DNA from 2 places in the Novosphingobium mississippiense genome. Region 1 is predicted to be linked to the other one. Evidence: riboswitches for the same ligand, from Rfam matches in the RefSeq annotation. Region 1 holds a riboswitch; the other holds the start of a gene.
The links. A riboswitch is a leader RNA that binds a small molecule or an ion and turns the genes downstream of it on or off. The one in region 1 is predicted to bind manganese.
Positions count from the first base shown of each region.

Region 2: another riboswitch for manganese. It lies ahead of WBP06_RS11555 (TMEM165/GDT1 family protein); the one in region 1 lies ahead of WBP06_RS27520 (sodium:calcium antiporter).

Region 1 is NZ_CP147003.1:2,030,718-2,036,074, reverse strand. Features, by position in the region: gene WBP06_RS27525 (fibronectin type III domain-containing protein) at 289-1,713, opposite strand; yybP-ykoY riboswitch at 1,731-1,906, opposite strand; yybP-ykoY riboswitch at 2,011-2,177, shown strand; gene WBP06_RS27520 (sodium:calcium antiporter) at 2,183-3,190, shown strand; gene WBP06_RS27515 (LysR family transcriptional regulator) at 3,239-4,162, opposite strand; gene WBP06_RS27510 (aldehyde dehydrogenase family protein) at 4,256-5,357, shown strand, end outside; gene WBP06_RS27505 (aldehyde dehydrogenase family protein) at 5,326-5,357, shown strand, end outside.
Region 2 is NZ_CP147001.1:2,437,824-2,443,180, forward strand. Features, by position in the region: gene WBP06_RS11545 (hypothetical protein) at 1-146, shown strand, start outside; gene WBP06_RS11550 (TonB-dependent receptor domain-containing protein) at 261-2,951, shown strand; yybP-ykoY riboswitch at 3,063-3,195, shown strand; gene WBP06_RS11555 (TMEM165/GDT1 family protein) at 3,255-3,830, shown strand; gene WBP06_RS11560 (Rap1a/Tai family immunity protein) at 4,103-4,513, shown strand; gene WBP06_RS11565 (hypothetical protein) at 4,593-4,994, shown strand; gene WBP06_RS11570 (nuclear transport factor 2 family protein) at 4,998-5,357, opposite strand, start outside.

The sequences.
Region 1 (5,357 bases):
GAAAGCGCCCTTCGAAACGAAGAGTGAATGCACGGACAAACGGAGAATCCCTCATCAAATTTACTGCGACCGCGTATCAATAGCATCTCATCGTTGCAACAGATTGTTACATCTCGTTACACCGTGTCACCGCAAAATTGCCCGAGGATGGCACGCGAGCCGACGGGAAGAGACCGCAAACTGTCAGCCCCGCTGCAGGTGTCGGGTATTCCCTGCGACGTATCGTCCGACTCCCCAATGTTGCATGCCGGGGCAATCGGCCCCGGCATACCTTCGTCATGATAAAGGTTACTTCGCGCGTCCAAGGCAGGCCGCACCATCCGGCCCGGTGGCGCCCGAACAATGGCGCTCCGGAACGGTGGCAGCATCCGGAACACCCAGCCGGTTTGCACCCGATGCCGATCGCTCCAGATCGAACGCATCGTAAAGGCGGCCCGTCGCGGTGTACGACCGATACCGCAAGGTGGTCGCCCCGAAGTCGATCAATTGATAGAGCTGCGTATCGGCGGCGGCCTTGTCCGGCTGTACGGTGGCGCGATTGTTGAGCCCGTACATCTTCGATCCCACGACCGAGACAACGTAGACAGGACCCTGCGGCTTTCCTGCCGCACGGGCCGCATTCGACGCCGCCCGGCCCGCCGGATCGGTCACCCGGCTGTAGCAGTGATCGTGGCCCTGCAGGACCAGATCGACCTTGCGCCTCTCGATCACCGGCTTCCACGCGTTCTGGATCGCTGGAATGTCTTCAGGCCGCGCGCACGTAAAGATCGGTTGATGAACGACCACGACATTCCAGCGCGCCTTGCTGGCAGCCAGAGTACGGTCCAGCCACTCGGTCTGCACGGCAACCTTGCCGAGATCAGCCGCAGCCGTCCCGTCCAGCACCACGAAGCGCACGCCCTGATAGTCGACGTAGTAGGTCGTGGCCTCCAGTCCGGGAACGCCATTGCCGGGCAGGCTGAACTGGCGCGCCCAGTAGGCCCCTAGCTCGATTTTCTCGGTGCCGTCCGGCAAATCTTCCTTGGCATATTCATGGTTGCCGGTCGCCGGCATCTGCGGAACGATGGCATAGTTGTAGCCGCCCGCCTCGTTCCACTCGCCCCATTCGTCGTCATGGTCGAGATCGTCACGCTGGGCGACCTGATCGCCGGTGTGAATGGCCAGCGCGATGTCGCCGCCGGAATGGAACGCCTGCCGGATCACGCGAGAGGCGTATGGCAGAATTCCGTTCTGCACATCGGCCAGATAGAGTGCGCGGAACGGCCGGAAGCTTTCAGCCGCCGTGCGGAATTGCAGCCACTCGCTCCAGCCCGCGCTGCCCTTCAGGCGATAGGCGTAGACGGTATCGGGCTTGAGCCCCGTGAACTGGACATGGTGATAATTGGCGGCGCCGTTCGTCGTCTCGGCAAGCGTGCTCGTCCCGGAAAGGGTGCGGGCGCCCCGCTCCAGCGTGGGGCTGTCCACCGCCTCAACGATCTGCGCCTGTGCGGCGGCCTGTGCACGGTCCGTGCGATAGCTGACTGCCATGTCACGCGCGGGATTGGCCCCCGGAGTCAGGACGATCCGATCCGGCAACGCGCCTGCGGTGTAGGTCTTGCCGGGAGAACGAGGCACGGCTGCAGGTATTGGGGCGGCAGCGGCGGCCACGCCGGTGACAGCCAGACCGACTGTCGCAAGCGCCAGGCAGGCACGGATTTGGAGGGGGAACTTCAAAACGGGTCTCCGGGCCGGGCGGTTGCGAAAGCCAACAACACCGCACTCCCCGCCCGGCCTGGACGGAGATACGATGCCATTGGTCTCGCCCGAGCAAAACATGCTCCCGACGCGCCATGACCTCTCGGCCAAGTATGTTGACGCGCCAGCCCGCCACGTCGTGACGGTCGGCTACTCCCCAGATGACGTGAAAAGCCCGCTAGCCGAATAGAATGACAGTTTTGTGGCGTAACGATGATATCGCCGCCCATCGCCCGGGCGCGTTGACAGCCGGGTGCCGCTGCGTCAAAGGGGCGGCAACCCTTGGGGAGTAACCGCCCGCATTGCAGCGGGGCGCGCGTCAACAGACTTGGCTTCGGCCATGGCGCGTGCGGCCTTACAGCTTGGTGAGACCATGGACCGACGGAAACCCGGGGCCGGGATTTCCGCCTCGGTTCATGTCTGTCGTCTCCGGCCCCGAGGATTTTGAATGCACTCTCTCTGGATCATGGCCGGCTTGCTGCTGGTCTCTGCGGTGGTGATCTATCTCGCCTGCGAGTTCTTCGTGAACGGCGTGGAATGGGTCGGCCACAAGTTCGATGTCGGCCAGAAAGCGACGGGGACGATTCTGGCGGCCTTCGGTACGGCCCTGCCGGAAAGCATCGTTACGCTGGTGGCGGTCACTTCCGGCAACGGCCCTGCCTCGAAGGAACTGGGCATCGGCGCCGCGCTGGGCGGGCCCCTCGCTCTATCGACGATCGCCTATGCAACGGTCGGCGTTACCCTGCTGCTGTCGCGCCAGAAGCTGGGTCGCGATACCGGCGTGCAGAACATCTTCCGCCGGCTGAGCCGCGATCAGGGATGGTTCCTGGCGATCTTCGCGCTGAAGATCCTGCTGGGCTGCGTCGTTTTCGCCTGGAAGCCCTGGCTGGGCGTGGCGTTTCTGGCGGCCTATGCCCTCTATGTCCGTCAGGAAATGACCGGCGAAGCAGAGGAAGAGGAAGGCGAGCTGGAGCCGTTGAAGTTCCAGCCCAAGCGGGAAACCCCCGCGACCGCGATGGCCGTGTTCCAGACGCTGTGCGCCCTTGTCGTCATTTTCGTCGCCTCGCGGGTTTTCGTCAGTCAGTTGGAGGGTCTGGGCCCGGTCCTAGGCCTGCCTCCGCAATTGCTGGCCCTGCTGCTCAGTCCGATCGCCACCGAGCTTCCCGAGACGATGAACGCGGTGATCTGGGTGCGCCAAGGCAAGTATCGACTGGCGCTGTCCAACATTTCCGGCGCCATGATGATCCAGGCGACAGTGCCGACGGCGCTGGGCCTGTTCTTCACGCCCTGGCTGCTAAGCACGCCGCTGCTGGTCGCCGCCGGTGCCACCGCTCTGGCCGTCCTGATCATGTTCGTGGCTTTTCGCATGGGATATGTCGCCCGGCGACTGCTGGCCGGAATGGGACTGCTCTATGCCGTCTTTGCGGCGACCGTTGTGGCGCTTCACCTGGCCTGACGGTCATGCATGGGGAGGACGGAGCGGCGTCTTAACTGTCCTCCCCACTTAACTGCCCTGCCCAGTTGTGAACGACGCTCGCTGGGCATGACGGCGCGCGAGTTCGATGAAACTCCGCAGCTTGGCCGGGATATGGCGGCGGCCGGAATAATAGAGGCAAAGTGGCGGTTCTTGCGGCATCCAGTCCGCCAGCAGCCGGGTCAACCGGCCTTCCCGAACATGCGGTGCCACGGTTTCCTCGGCCAGATAGCCCAGCCCCATCCCGGCCAGCGCGGCATCGAGCATGAGCCCGCTGTCATCCAGGATCAGGCGGCCGGGTACGTCCAGTTCCAGCCGTTCGCCGTCCCGCGCAAATTCCCAGTGATAGATGCGCCCGCTCCCCATCCGGTAGCGGATGCACTCGTGCGCAAGGAGATCGCGCGGGACGATCGGCAGGGGGCGATCCTGCAGATAGCCCGGTGAGCCGACGACGACCAGGCGCACTTCGGGGATGATGGGCACCGCGATCATGTCCGGCGGAACGGCGTCTCGCAGCCGGACGCCGGCGTCGAAGCCCTTGCCGATCACATCGACCAGCGCCGCTTCGCTGACCACCTCCACCTGCATCCGGGGGTAGCGATCCAGATAGTCGCGGATCAGCGGCGCCATGATGAACCGCGCCGAGCCAGCCGCCATGTTGAGCCGCAGCAGTCCCGAGGGCTCCCCCGGATCGTCTCCCGCGTTCTCGATCGCCCCGTCGATCGCGGCGAGTGCGGGGAGAATTTCCTCAAGAAACCGCGCGCCTGCCGCCGTCAGCGCGACGCTGCGGGTGGTGCGGTTGAACAGGCGCACGTTCATGCGCTCCTCCAGTGCCGCAATGGCATGGCTCAAGCCGGAGGAAGACACGCCCAGTTCGCGCGCGGCGGCGCGAAACCCGCCCCGTCGCGAAACCGTGGCGAAGGCTTCCAGTTCGGCAAGACTTGCCTTGGGCATTGCGCAATATCTTTCATCAGCCTGTCCATCATTGTCCTACTAATCCGAACAAGCGGCCTGCGCCATATCCCCGATGCAGAATGGAGACGCACCATGCGGACTATCGACCAGATCTACATCGACAGCGCTTTCGTGACCCCGCACGGCAGCGAACGTTTCGACCTTTTCAATCCCGCCACCGAGGAAAGGATCGGTTCCGTCCGGCTGGGCGATGCGGAAGACCTGCGTCTGGCCGTCGCGGCGGCCAGGCGCGCGTTTCCCGCCATGGCGCGCACCACGAAGACGCAGCGGATCGCAATGCTCCACCGGCTTTGCGACGCGGTGCAGGCCCGAACCGACGACCTCATTGCCGCGATGACCGAGGAGTACGGCGCACCGGCTTACTTCACGCGATTTTCGGTGCAGAACACCGCCTCCGTCTTCGAGGTCATGGCCGCTGCGCTGGAAGATTATGCCTTCGAGCGGACTGCCGGGACCAGCGCGGTGACGATGCTGCCGCTCGGCGTGATCGGGGCAATAACGCCGTGGAACAGCAACTTCGGCTTCATCGCCACCAAGCTGGCCCATGCCATCGGCTCGGGATCGACGATCGTCATCAAGCCCGCGGAACAGAGTGCGATCCAGACGCAGGTCCTGCTCGAATGCCTGCATGAAGCGGGGCTGCCGAAGGGCGTGCTCAATGTCGTCAACGGCACCGGGCCGGAAGTCGGCGCGGCGCTGACGGCGCATCCCGACGTGGCGCTGATCACGTTCACCGGCTCCACCCCGGCGGCGAAAATCGTCCAGCGTTCGGCGCTGGAGACGATGAAGCGGCTGGTGCTGGAACTGGGCGGCAAAAGCCCGACCATCATCCTCGACGATGCCGATCTCGATGCGGCGATCCCCGTCGCGCTGATGAGCGGCTTTGCCAACAGCGGGCAGGCCTGCGTCGCCGGATCGCGCATTCTGGTGCCGCGTTCCCGCCGGGACGAAATCGTCGCGCGCCTGAAGCAGGAGGCGGAAAAGCTCAAGGTCGGCGCCCCTGCCGACCCGGAAGTGCGCATCGGCCCGCTTGCCAATGCCGCGCACTGGGAACGCGTGCAGGGCTGGATCCGGCTCGGCCTGGAAGAAGGCGCCAGCCTTCTGACCGGCGGTGAAGGACGGCCCGAAGGACTGGAGCGGGGCTGGTTCGCAAGGCCGACGATCTTCACCGATG
Region 2 (5,357 bases), on a different replicon from region 1:
CCTCGCTTTCGAGCTACTTCGACAACGTCGCCTACATCGGCGCCGTGAAGGACGCTTCGGACACCTGGTACAAGGGCTGGACCTGCAACAACGCGACCGCAGCCTTCGGTTCGAGCACCAGCTGCACCGCGCTGCCGACGACCTGAACGGGCCGCCCGTGACTTCGGGGGGGCGGCCCATCGCGGCCGCTCCCCCTTTGTCACGCTTCGGGCCTGAACCGAGGGTCAACAAATGAAATTCGTGTTCCAGGGGGACCAATCATGACCAAGCCGCGGCTCGCCTCGCTGCTGCTGCTTTCCACGTCGATCCTTACGCCGGCCATGGCGTGGGCGCAGGACAGCACCACTCCTACTGCTTCTGACGACAGCGCCACGCCGGCCGATGCCGCGCAGGAAAGCCCGGCTCCCGAGATTTCGGTACCCGGCGGCGCCATCGTCGTGACCGGCCAGCGCAGCCGCAACGCCATGCGCACGGCACCCGAAGTGATCTCGGTCCTCTCCAGCGAGGAAATCGCGCGTACCGGCGAAGGCGATATCGCCGGCGCACTGGGCCGCGTGACCGGCCTTTCGGTGGTGGGCAACGGTTACGTCTACGTGCGCGGCCTGGGCGATCGCTATTCGCTGGCCCTGCTCAACGGCTCCCCCCTGCCCAGCCCGGAACCGCTCAAGCGCGTGGTTCCGCTGGACCTGTTCCCCACCAGCATCGTCGCTTCCTCGCTGGTGCAGAAGAGCTATTCGGCGAACTTCCCCGGTGAATTCGGCGGCGGCGTGATCAATCTGACGACCAAGGCGATCCCGGCGGAAAGCTTCATCGAATTCGGCGGCGGCATCGGTTGGGACACCGAATCCACCAACAAGCTGAGCTACACCTACTACGGTTCGAAGACCGACTGGACGGGCTGGGACAACGGCAACCGTTCGATCCCATCGGACCTGCAGGCCTATTTCAACAGCGATCAGGTGATCAACCCGACCAGCGAGCTGGCCAAGCAGCTGGGCGGCCTGCTGGTGAACGGCCGCAACGCGGTGGTCCAGAAGGACAATCACACCCAGCCGAACTGGTCTGCCGACTTCTCCGCCGGCACCAAGTTCGACCTTGGCGGCGCCACGCTGGGCCTGATCGCGGCGGCCGGTTATTCGAACAAGACCCAGACCAAGCAGATCACGCAGCAGCGGGCCCAGGGCCTTACCGCCGATCCGGACCAGCTGTTCGAGAACTTCACCGCGGTGAACACCGACAACCGCGTGATCGGCAACGCACTTCTGGGCCTGGGCCTGGAATGGGGCGAGAACTCGATCCGCTGGACCAACGTCTACATTCACGACACCGACAAGCACACTGGCCTGCGCGTCGGCAAGCGGGAGAACAACCCGAATGCCGATTACATGGAGCAGACTACCGCGTGGTACGAACGCCAGCTGATCGACACCCAGTTCGTGGGTGAGTTCAAGCCGGCCGACGACACCACGATCGACCTGCGCGCCGGCTACGCGAACTCCAAGCGCCTCGCCCCGTTCGAGATCAACGCCGAGTACCTGCGTACCAACACCGCGTCCGATCCCTATGGCGATGACTACGTCAACCGCCTCGGCAACGGCAACCAGGACCCGACCACGATCACCTTCTCGCGCCTGAACGAGGATGTGTGGTCGGCCGGTGCCGACGTCAGCCACATGTTCGCGCCGGGCTGGACGGGTACGGTGGGCTATGCCTACCAGATCAACTCGCGCACCAACTCGCGCCGTTCCTTCGCGATCTACGCCAATGGCGACCAGACCCAGATCTCGAACTTCGGCCTGCTGCGCCTGGACGTGCTGCTGCAGCCGGGCACGTGGTACCTGTCGGACAACGGCGTCAACTACGGCCTCGAACTGCGTGAGCCGGACGCTTCCACGGCGATCTTCGACTCCCGCCTGCTCAACCACGCCTTCTACGGCAAGTTCGACGGCCAGCTGACCGATGCGCTGTCGTTCGACCTGGGCGTGCGCTGGGAATATGCCAAGGAATCGACGATCCTGCGCCCGATCGGCCAGCCGGCGACCAAGGCGACCGACCTGAAGAACGAATACTTCCTGCCGGCGCTGACGCTCACTTACGAGATCCAGCCCGGCATGCAGGTTCGCGCTTCGGCATCGAAGACGATCGCCCGTCCGCAGTTCCGCGAATTGCTGTACCAACCGTACTTCGATCCGGACACCAACCGCACCTACCAGGGCAACCCGTTCCTGGTGGACAGCCAGCTCTACAACGCCGAAGCGCGCTGGGAATGGTACTTCGCGCCCGAACAGCGCATCTCGATCGGCGGCTTCTTCAAGCGGCTGAACAACCCGATCGAATCCTACCTGACCGGCACTGAAACCTTCGTCACGTCCTATGCGAATGCGCCGAAGGCCAACCTCTACGGCGTCGAACTGGAAGCGCAGAAGTACGTGCCGCTGGAAAGCATGGGCAAGTTCTTCGAAACGCGCCGCCTGCTGTTGATCGGCAACTACACCTTCACCAAGTCCGAACTGAAGGTGACGGACACCGATACCGTGCGCATCTATGGCGCCGGCACCGGCACTTCGCTTGCTACCGACTACTTCAAGAACGGCGCGCCGCTGACCGGCCAGTCGAAGCACATCGGCAACGTGCAGATCGGGCTTGAGGATACCGACAGCCTCTCGCAGCAGACGATCCTGTTCAACTATGCCAGCAAGCGCGCGGTCAGCCGCGGTCTTGCCAACTCCGGTCAGCCGGACGTGCTGGAGAACCCCGGCCTGACGATCGACCTGGTGATCCGCCAGGGCATCAAGCTGTCCGACAACAAGGAAATCGAGCTGAAGTTCGAAGGCCGCAACCTTACCGGTCGCAGCCATCAGGAATACCAGCAGATGGAAGACGGCCGGGTGAACTACAACACCTACGACCTTGGCCGCGTCTTCACGCTTTCCGGCTCGGTGAAGTTCTAACCTTCCTCACCCCGGGGGCCCTGACCCCCGGCTCATCCTTGAAGAGCCCGGCCGCGACCACGCAGCCGGGCTCTCTTTTTGTTTGCCGGGCCGGAGGGCCTGCGGTATGGGCCGCGCGTCATCTGGGGAGTAGCCGCCCGCAACCCCTGCGGGATCCGTCGTCAACACACTTGGCCGAGAGGCCGTGGCGCACGGGAGGACGGAGCACCGTTCGGGCGAGACCAATGGCGTTGCAGCTCCGTCCGGCCGGGCGGGTTCTGCCGCGCTATTGTCTTGTCTGTCGCCCGGCCCGGAGAATTCGCCTTGGAAGCCCTGCTTACCTCCACCGCCGTGGTCGCCCTCGCCGAGATCGGCGACAAGACCCAGCTCCTCGCCATCGTCCTGGCCACCCGGTTCAAGCGCCCCTGGCCGATCGTCGGCGGCATCTTCGTGGCGACGCTGGCCAACCACTTCCTGGCCGCGCTGGTGGGCGAGCAGGCCTCCGCGTTCCTCAACGGCCAGTGGTTCCGCTACCTGATCGCCTTCAGCTTCATCGCCATGGCCGCCTGGACGCTGATCCCCGACAAGTTCGACGATGACGATGCGCCCAAGCCCAGCCGCTTCGGCCCCTTCGTCGCCACCGCCATCGCCTTCTTCCTGGTGGAGATGGGCGACAAGACGCAGCTTGCCACCATCGCGCTGGGCGCCCGTTTCCAGAGCGTGCTGCCGGTCATGGCCGGCACCACCATCGGCATGATGATCGCCAACGTCCCCGCCGTGTTCCTGGGCGATGCCCTGATCAAGCGCGTGCCACTGGCCGTGGTGCGCACCGTCGCGGCGCTGCTGTTCCTGGTGATCGGCCTCTGGCTGCTGGCCCAGACCGCCGGCTGGCTGGGCTGACGTCCTGAAACCACCACAAGGTGACACTTCGGTTGACACAGTTGACACGGTGCAGGGGAAAAACCGTCACCTTGCGCCGGATGTGTCACCTTGCGGCCCGTTTGATCGATCGGGATGGAACGTCCGGTCATCCCGATCGATCTATCTCATCGGGGCCGGGTAGGAAAACGCGCGGCAGTTCACTGGCGATCCGCGCGGTTGTTGACGCATCGCCCATTTGCCCCAAGTATTTACGGCGCGCGTTTGCGCCCGGGCTGTAGAGAGAGTCGCGCATGAATTCCGCAAAGCTGGCCTGCATCGCCGTCGCCGCCCCGCTGGTGCTGCTTCCCGTCGCCGCCGACGCGGGGTTCTACACCGGCAACGACCTCTACGAGATCTGCACGGTGCAGAAGGGCGAGAAGGAGTATCTTGAGCGCTCCTACGAATGCATCGCCTACATCACCGGCGCGGTCGATGCGCTGAACACCACGCGCGAGGCGGCGAAGCTGAAGAGCTGCATCCCCGCGGGCGTAACGATCAGCCAGTTGAAGGACGTGACGGTCGGCTATTTGCGCGACAATCCGGAAACCCGCAACGACGCCGCCTCCTCCCTCGTCTTCGCCGCCACCCGCAAGGCCTGGTCGTGCCCGCCGGCATCGGCGCCGAAGCCGCCCGCGAAGCCAACGGTGAAGAAGAAGCGCTGAAAGACTGTCCGGAATACGGGCGGAGCGGCAGTTTCGAACACGGCTTGATTTCCAACGCCGGCGAGTGTCATGTGGGGCCATGCTTCCCCACACCCGCGCGATGATCGCCGCCGCCGCCTACGCCTTCATCACCGGCAGGAAAGTTGCCGGCGTGTTCGATCACGCCGCCATGCGCGAACGGCTGATCGCGGCCGAATCCCGCGAGAACCGGCTGAAGGGCTTCGACGGCAACCGTCAGGCCGAATTCGGCGGCACCCTTCCCGACCTTTACGACGCTGGCGACAAGGCCGCCTTCTCGCTGGAGATCGCGGGCAGCGAAGCGCGCGGCTATGACCGTGGCTCCGCCCACCACTACACCGCCAAAGTCACCGACCAGCTGGTGCAGGTCTACGACCATGGGCAGGAGGCATGGTTCGCGTTCGACATTCGCGACGAGCAGACCGCCTTCGATTCGCGGGCCGGCGCGGACGCCAGCCAGTGAAACTCAGCCCGCGACCTGGCTGACCAGCGCGGTATCGGCAAACTGGACGAAGGACTGGATCTTGCCCTGATCGTTCAGGGTGATCAGGTCGAACAGCTGCGTGTTCACGGGGTTCTTGCCGTCGGTGGCAACCGTCACTTTCCAGCGCGCGGCAATCCTGTCGCCTTCGACCACCGCGTCCAGAAGTTCCAGATCGCTGAATTGAAAGCGATCCATCAGCTGGCCGATGCCTTCGATGGAAGACGGCGCGGTCAATCCAACCGAATGCAATACGGACGATTCGCCCACGAATTCGAAGCGGGCATCGTCCGCCCAATACTGGGCCACGTCTTCCTTGTTACCCGCCACGCGGGCAGCGTAGAC